DNA from 3 places in the Bradyrhizobium sp. CCBAU 11430 genome. Region 1 is predicted to be linked to each of the others. Evidence: predicted binding sites of a transcription regulator. Region 1 holds the regulator's gene; each other region holds the start of a gene.
The links. The regulator LexA, encoded in region 1, represses DNA repair genes until DNA is damaged. The targets are predictions, from matches to a motif close to TGTTCNNNNTGTGTTCNG.

Region 1 (2,266 bases):
ATGGTGCCGCTGATTCGCGCGCTGTCGGGCCGTTCGGTGATTCATCACCATCGCGAGCGCGCCGTGCTGGGCCGCGATCTCGGCGCCAATGACCAGCGCGAGGATTATCTGCGCGCGCGCCTGGAGCCGCGCGACGACGGCACGCTCGTCGCCCTTCCCGTCAGCCATCAAGACTCCTCTCTGCTTGCGAATCTTGCTGCAGCACAGGTACTTCTCGTGCGCGCACCGCTTGCGCCAAAGGCCGAGGCCGGCAGCCCCTGCGAAGTGCTGCGGCTCCCCGTCTGAACTGCGCGGCCACACGCATTCGGCGAGTTTCGCTCTGTTCACGGTAAATTAAGCAGTTGCGGAACATGTATCGAACATATAGTGTCCGTTCATGATTTGTTTCGAGGATGTAGCGGCTTATCGCTGAACTCATCGTCTCGGAATCGAACGACATCAACCGGGGGACTTTGGTCGAGATGTTAACGCGCAAACAATACGAGCTTCTGCGGTTCATCAGCGAACGCTTGAAGGAAAGCGGCGTGCCGCCGTCCTTCGACGAGATGAAGGATGCGCTCGACCTGCGCTCGAAGTCAGGCATCCACCGCCTGATCACCGCACTCGAGGAGCGCGGCTTCATCCGCCGGCTGCCCAACCGCGCCCGGGCCATCGAAGTGATCAAGCTGCCGGAGCTCCAAGCTGCCGCCGGCAACCGACGCGGCTTCACGCCAAGCGTCATCGAGGGCAATCTCGGCAAGCTGCGCGCGAGCTCCAGCCCGTCCGCGGACGAGGGCGAGCGGCCCGTTGCGGTGCCCGTGATGGGCCGCATCGCGGCCGGCACCCCCATCGAGGCGTTGCAGACCCGCAGCCACACCATCAGCGTGCCTCCAGACATGCTCGGCTCCGGCGAGCATTACGCGCTCGAAGTGCGCGGCGATTCCATGGTCGAGGCCGGCATCCTCGACGGCGACATGGCGCTGATCCAGCGCAACGAGAGCGCCGATACCGGCGACATCGTGGTGGCGCTGATCGACGACGAGGAAGCCACGCTCAAGCGCTTCCGCCGCCGCGGCGCCTCGATCGCGCTGGAGCCCGCCAATGCCGCTTACGAGGTGCGCATCCTGCCGCCGAACCGCGTGAAGATTCAGGGCAAGCTGATCGGGCTTTACCGCAAGTACTGATACCGGAGTCTTCAGCGCCTCGCGCGCGCCTTCGGTCGGCATCGCCGATCAGAGATTGGAGCGGATGATGGTCCGCTCCGGCTGGATAGTCTTTCTGGTTCTGCACAGATTGTCCGGCCCCTCCCCCTTTCGCGACATCCTCGGCAGGCCGCGGGAAGCAACATCGCTTCGCGGCCTTGCGAGTTCGAGGGGGACAGCCCAAATGCGCCGGATCGTTTGAGCGCAGCCGCAGCAACGCTGGTCGCATCATCATGTCGGCTAGGACACGGCCGTGATCCAGAAAATCCGCAACAACCGCAATGCAGCGCGCACGCAGCCGAGCTGACGATACTCGGGCTGGCTGGTTTCGCCGGTCGTTGACGCGCGCCTGCCAAATGCACGGAAGCCGACTTTGTTCCTATCGAATTCGGAAAAGATGGAAAAGATAATGTGATCGGGGCTCGCGGATCCCAGCCGCAGATTTGCCTACAACCAAGCAGACCGTCACGTGCTTCCACTCTGGTAGGGGCCTGCGCCTCCAAAAGGGGTGCGGGTCGCTATCTCTGCATAGAGGAGCACCCGATGTGTGACTACAGCCTGCATGCCGTCGCGACGCGCCCCGCAGAAGTCGGCGAGACGATCGTCACGACAACATTCCGCGGCACCTCGACGCGCGGCTTCGCCTCCGAAGCCGATCTCTCCGTCGCGGTCTGCCTGCTGCCGGGAACGGAGCTCGCCTTCGCCGATAACGTCCGTTACGACAACCGCTGGATCTGGACGCGCACCGTCAACTCCCGCGTCGGCAAGTTCGGCAAGATCGATCCGCACATTCCCGATCGCCATCATGATGCGATCGAATTCCCGGACGGCAAATCCGTGCTGGTGACGCAGCTCGTCGAGGGCCAGCGCGCAACCGTGCTGCAACTGCCGGTGACCCAGCCGATCGGCGAGCGCGAGCACAAGCCGCAGATCATCGCCGACAGTCGCCCGACGGTCACGCGACTGCCGATCGGCTGACGCCCTCCGGCCCGGCGGGTCCGGGGCCAGGATTGAAATGCCGTCGCCGGCCGATGCCGGCGAGCCCGGTGGGTTTTTGTTTCACGAAATTCGATCGGCGAGCGCCG
Region 2 (2,266 bases), on a different contig from region 1:
GGCGCCAGCGTGCCGAGCACGGCGAGTGCGACCTTGGCGCCGACGCCCTGCACGGTCTGGAGCAGGCGAAACCATTCCCGCTCCTGGTCGGTGCGAAAGCCGAACAGCTTGATCTGGTCCTCACGGACATAGGTCTCGATCGACAGCACGGCGGCCTCGCCCGGCGAGGGCAAATGCTGCAGCGTGCGCGAGGAGCAATGCACCTGATAGCCGACGCCGCCGACGTCGAGGATCACGAAATCCTCGCCGTAGGAATCGATCAGGCCCTTGAGCTTGCCGATCATAACCCCGCCACCTTCAGCCTGAGCGCGGTGCTCTGGCGGTGATGGGCGTGGGTGATGGCGATGGCGAGCGCGTCGGCGGCATCCGCTGACGGCGGCTCGGCCTTGGGCAGCAAGATCTTCAGCATCATCGCGATCTGTTGCTTGTCGGCATGGCCGGCGCCGACCACCGTCTTCTTGACCTGGTTCGGCGCGTATTCGGCGACAGAGATGCCGAACATCGCGGGCGCCAGCATGGCGACGCCGCGGGCCTGGCCGAGCTTCAGCGTCGCAACGCCGTCCTTGTTGACGAAGGTCTGCTCGACCGCGGCTTCCATCGGCCTGTGGCCGGACAGCACGGACGCGAGCCCCTCATGGATCGCGAGCAGCCGGCTCGCCAGCGGCAAATCGTCCGGTGGTTCCACCGAGCCGCAGGCGACGTAGATCAGACGGTTGCCCTCAGCCTCGATCACGCCCCAGCCGGTGCGGCGCAGGCCGGGGTCGATGCCGATGATGCGAACGGGGCCACGAATCGGGAGCACGGTCATGGGCCAGTGATAGCGGCTGGCCGTCGTGGGGGAAACAGAAACAGAACGGAAGTAACAGGGGAAGTGGGATATCGTCAGTGAGGCGGGAATTGTTGCCCGCCACGACGCGCGCCGTCATCCCCGCGAAAGCGGGGAATCCAGTACGCCGCGGCTTCTCCGTATCTCGCCGGCTTCGCTGGAATACTGGGTCGCCCGGTCAAGCCGGGCGACGACAGCGGAGGGTGAGGTCCTACCCGCCCATCTTCGCGACCAGCGCGTCTGACACCTCGAAATTGGCGTAGACGTGCTGGACGTCGTCGTGCTCGTTCAGCAGATCCATCAGCTTGAGCAGCTTCTCGCCGGTCTCGTCGTCGACCGCGACCGTGTTCTGCGGCTTCCAGATCAGCGCGGCCTTGCGCGGCTCGCCGAACTTGGTCTCCAGCGCCTTGGCGACGTCGCGATAGCCTTCGGTCGAGGCGTAGATCTCGTGACCGGCTTCGCCGGAGACGACATCGTCGGCGCCGGCCTCGATCGCCGCATCGAGCACGGCGTCGTCGGAGGCCACGCTGCGGTCGTATTCGATGATTCCGGTGCGATCGAACATGAAGGACACCGAGCCGGTTTCGCCGAGATTGCCGCCCGACTTGGTGAAGAAGGAGCGGATGTCGGAGGCGGCGCGGTTGCGGTTGTCGGTCAGCGCCTCGACGATGACGGCGACGCCGCCGGGGCCATAGCCCTCGTAGCGGATCTCGTCATAGTTCTCGCCCTCATTGCCGAGCGCCTTCTTGACGGCGCGCTCGATATTGTCCTTCGGCATGTTCTCCTGGCGCGCCGCGATGATGGCGGCGCGCAGGCGGGGGTTCATGTTGGGGTCGGGCGTGCCCAGCTTGGCCGCGACGGTGATTTCCCGCGCCAGCTTGCCGAACAGCTTCGACTTCTGGGCATCCTGCCGCCCCTTGCGGTGCATGATGTTCTTGAATTGGGAATGTCCGGCCATGCGTGGTCTCTCGGGGGTCTCTTGGAAGCGTACGCCAATGAGGGTGGGAAACGCGGCCTTATAGGCCGCCAACCCACCGGAATGAAAGGGTCTCGGATACTTTAAGGTAACACCGTACAGGCCCCTGCCTAGAGGTGAGGCATCGTTAACCCTGACTTCATTCCAGCCTGCGAAAATAACCTCCGAGCGTCCCCCGACAAGAGAGACCTGATGGCATTCGGACTATTTCGGAAGCGTCTGCCGGATATGGCCGCGCCGGTGGCAGCCGCAGAGGCCGCGCCGCCGGTGACCCAGTCCGAGCCCGCCCCAGCCGAAGGTGATTCGGCGCGGGAGATCCTGGAATTACTGGAACTCGAGCTCGGCGCGATGATCCGCCAGCTCGAGCGCGCCGCCAATTCGGTGGCGGGCGGCGCCGAAGCGACCGCATCGACGCTTGCCGCCATCCGCGACCGCACCGACGCCCTGACCGGCCGGACCAATGC
Region 3 (2,266 bases), on a different contig from region 1:
AGGCGCAATATGAGGCCTCGCTGGCCGGCATTCCCGTCGGCAAGGGCGCATGGAACATCGACATCCAGGACGACGTGTTCTCGGCGGCGGCCGCGGGCGGCACCTCGGGGCTGCTGAAGTCGTTCACGGGCGGCTCTGGCACCGGCGCCAGCCAAGGGCGCATCGTTGGCGGCGCGCTGGTGGCGACCGGCTACCAGGCCTCCACCACCACCTCGAAGAAGACCGAAGAGATCCGCATCACGCTCGACAAGGGCAATGTGAAGGATTTTGCGATCCTGCCGGAGCCGCCGGTCGATCCGGACCGCGTCGTCGTCACCGACGCGCATCGCCGCGGCGTCTGGGACCCCATGACGGCCTCGCTGCTGCGCGTGCCCGGCAATGGCGACCCAGTCTCGCCGGACGCCTGCCACAACTCGGCCCCGGTGTTCGACGGCCGCATGCGCTACGATCTCAAGCTCGATTTCAAGCGCATGGAGAATGTGAAGGCGGAGAAGGGCTATCACGGCCCGGTGGTGGTCTGTTCGCTCTATTTCGTGCCCGTCGCCGGCTACATCCCCGACCGCCCCGTGATCAAATATCTCGCCGCCCAGCGCAACATCGAGATTGCGTTTGCCCCCGTCGCCGGCACCCGCGTCCTGGTCCCGTTCTGGCTGAAAGTGCCGACGCCCCTGGGGCCGGCCATGCTGGAAGCGACCAGCTTCATCACCACGGCCCAGCCGCCAAGGGTGGCGAAGACGCAGTAAGCGGCGGCGGTGGTCCCGTTTACCCTCCCCTGGAGGGGGAGGGTCGATCGCGCGCAGCGCGAGCGGGGTGGGGTGATCTCTCCACACGAAGACTGCCCGTGGGGAGAGATCACCCCGCCCCGTCACGCATCTCGCTTCGCTCGCTCGCGTGCCGACCCTCCCCCTCCAGGGGAGGGTAAGGGATCTCGCAAAATCAACCACTTACCTACTGTGCATGGGGTTGTTTTCGCAAAAATTGGTCCCGGCGGCTCCGGTCCCGGAATCCATTTGACTCCTCCCCGATTCTGATTCGACTCCGCGCCGTCCCCAACTTAAGGCTTTGCGCCATCGAAACGTCACTTGTACGGCAGCCCAAAACTCCATCTAGTTGCAGCCAACAAGACTCCCGCGACATGTTGCGTGAACGGAACATGACTCCGGGGGGAGTCAGCGATTCGGCCGCGATTCGTTCTAGAGTCGTTCCGAAGCTTAAGACCAACGGGAAAAGCGTCGCAAAGTGAGACAGTTGCGCGAGGTTTTTCTCCCTCGCCCCGCTTGCGGGGAGAGGGTCGGGGTGAGGGGGAGTCTCCACAGATGCGGTGACAGATGGACTCGCGGAGAGTCCCCCTCACCCGGCGCTTTGCGCCGACCTCTCCCCGCAAGCGGGGCGAGGTGACTTCCAAGCGCTGCCCGCCCCCGCCCACAACAGCACTGACATTCGCCCAAATCGCCACTACCTAATCCCCCAGATGCCCTTTTCCTCCTCCCCCTTCGCTTCCGAGCGCGCGCCGTCCGATCGCGTGCCTGGCGCCGGCGTCACTGCGGTGCTCGGGCCGACCAACACCGGCAAGACCCATCTCGCCATCGAGCGGATGCTGGCGCACCCTTCCGGGATGATCGGGCTGCCGCTGCGCCTCTTGGCGCGCGAGGTCTACAACAAGATCGCCGCGCGGGTCGGAGCCGAGGCGGTCGCGCTCGTCACCGGCGAGGAGAAGATCAAGCCGAAGAGCCCGCGCTATTGGGTGTCGACCGTCGAGGCGATGCCGCGCGACCTCGACGTCTCCTTCCTTGCCGTCGACGAGGTCCAGATCGCCAGCGATCTCGAACGCGGCCACGTCTTCACCGATCGCATCCTCAACCGCCGCGGCCGCGACGAGACGCTGCTCTTGGGCGCCGCCACCATGCGCCCGATCATCGAGCGGCTGTTGCCGGGCGTGTCCATGATCACGCGGCCGCGCCTGTCGCAGCTGGAATTCGCTGGCGATCGCAAGATCACGCGCCAGCCGCGCCGCACCGCGATCGTCGCGTTCTCGGCCGATGAAGTCTACGCCATCGCCGAGCTGATCCGCCGCCAGCATGGCGGCGCCGCGGTGGTGCTGGGCTCGCTCAGCCCACGCACGCGCAATGCGCAGGTGGCGATGTTCCAGAACGGCGATGTCGATTATCTCGTCGCCACCGACGCCGTCGGCATGGGCCTCAATCTCGACGTCGACCACGTCGCCTTCGCCTCCGACCGCAAGTTCGACGGCTACCAGTTCCGCCGG

Region 2: a site for LexA is predicted at 839-856, ahead of ruvC (crossover junction endodeoxyribonuclease RuvC). Genes of this name have one in related genera too.
Region 3: a site for LexA is predicted at 1,190-1,207, ahead of XI04_RS19650 (helicase-related protein). Genes of this name have one in related genera too.

Annotation. Positions count from the first base shown of each region.
Region 1 is NZ_LBJV01000050.1:29,592-31,857, reverse strand. Features, by position in the region: gene XI04_RS13710 (molybdopterin molybdotransferase MoeA) at 1-285, shown strand, start outside; gene lexA (transcriptional repressor LexA) at 462-1,163, shown strand; gene XI04_RS13700 (hypothetical protein) at 1,725-2,159, shown strand.
Region 2 is NZ_LBJV01000056.1:69,398-71,663, forward strand. Features, by position in the region: gene ruvA (Holliday junction branch migration protein RuvA) at 1-284, opposite strand, end outside; gene ruvC (crossover junction endodeoxyribonuclease RuvC) at 281-808, opposite strand; gene XI04_RS17190 (YebC/PmpR family DNA-binding transcriptional regulator) at 1,038-1,784, opposite strand; gene XI04_RS17195 (methyl-accepting chemotaxis protein) at 1,995-2,266, shown strand, end outside.
Region 3 is NZ_LBJV01000059.1:146,805-149,070, forward strand. Features, by position in the region: gene XI04_RS19645 (DUF3108 domain-containing protein) at 1-743, shown strand, start outside; gene XI04_RS19650 (helicase-related protein) at 1,472-2,266, shown strand, end outside.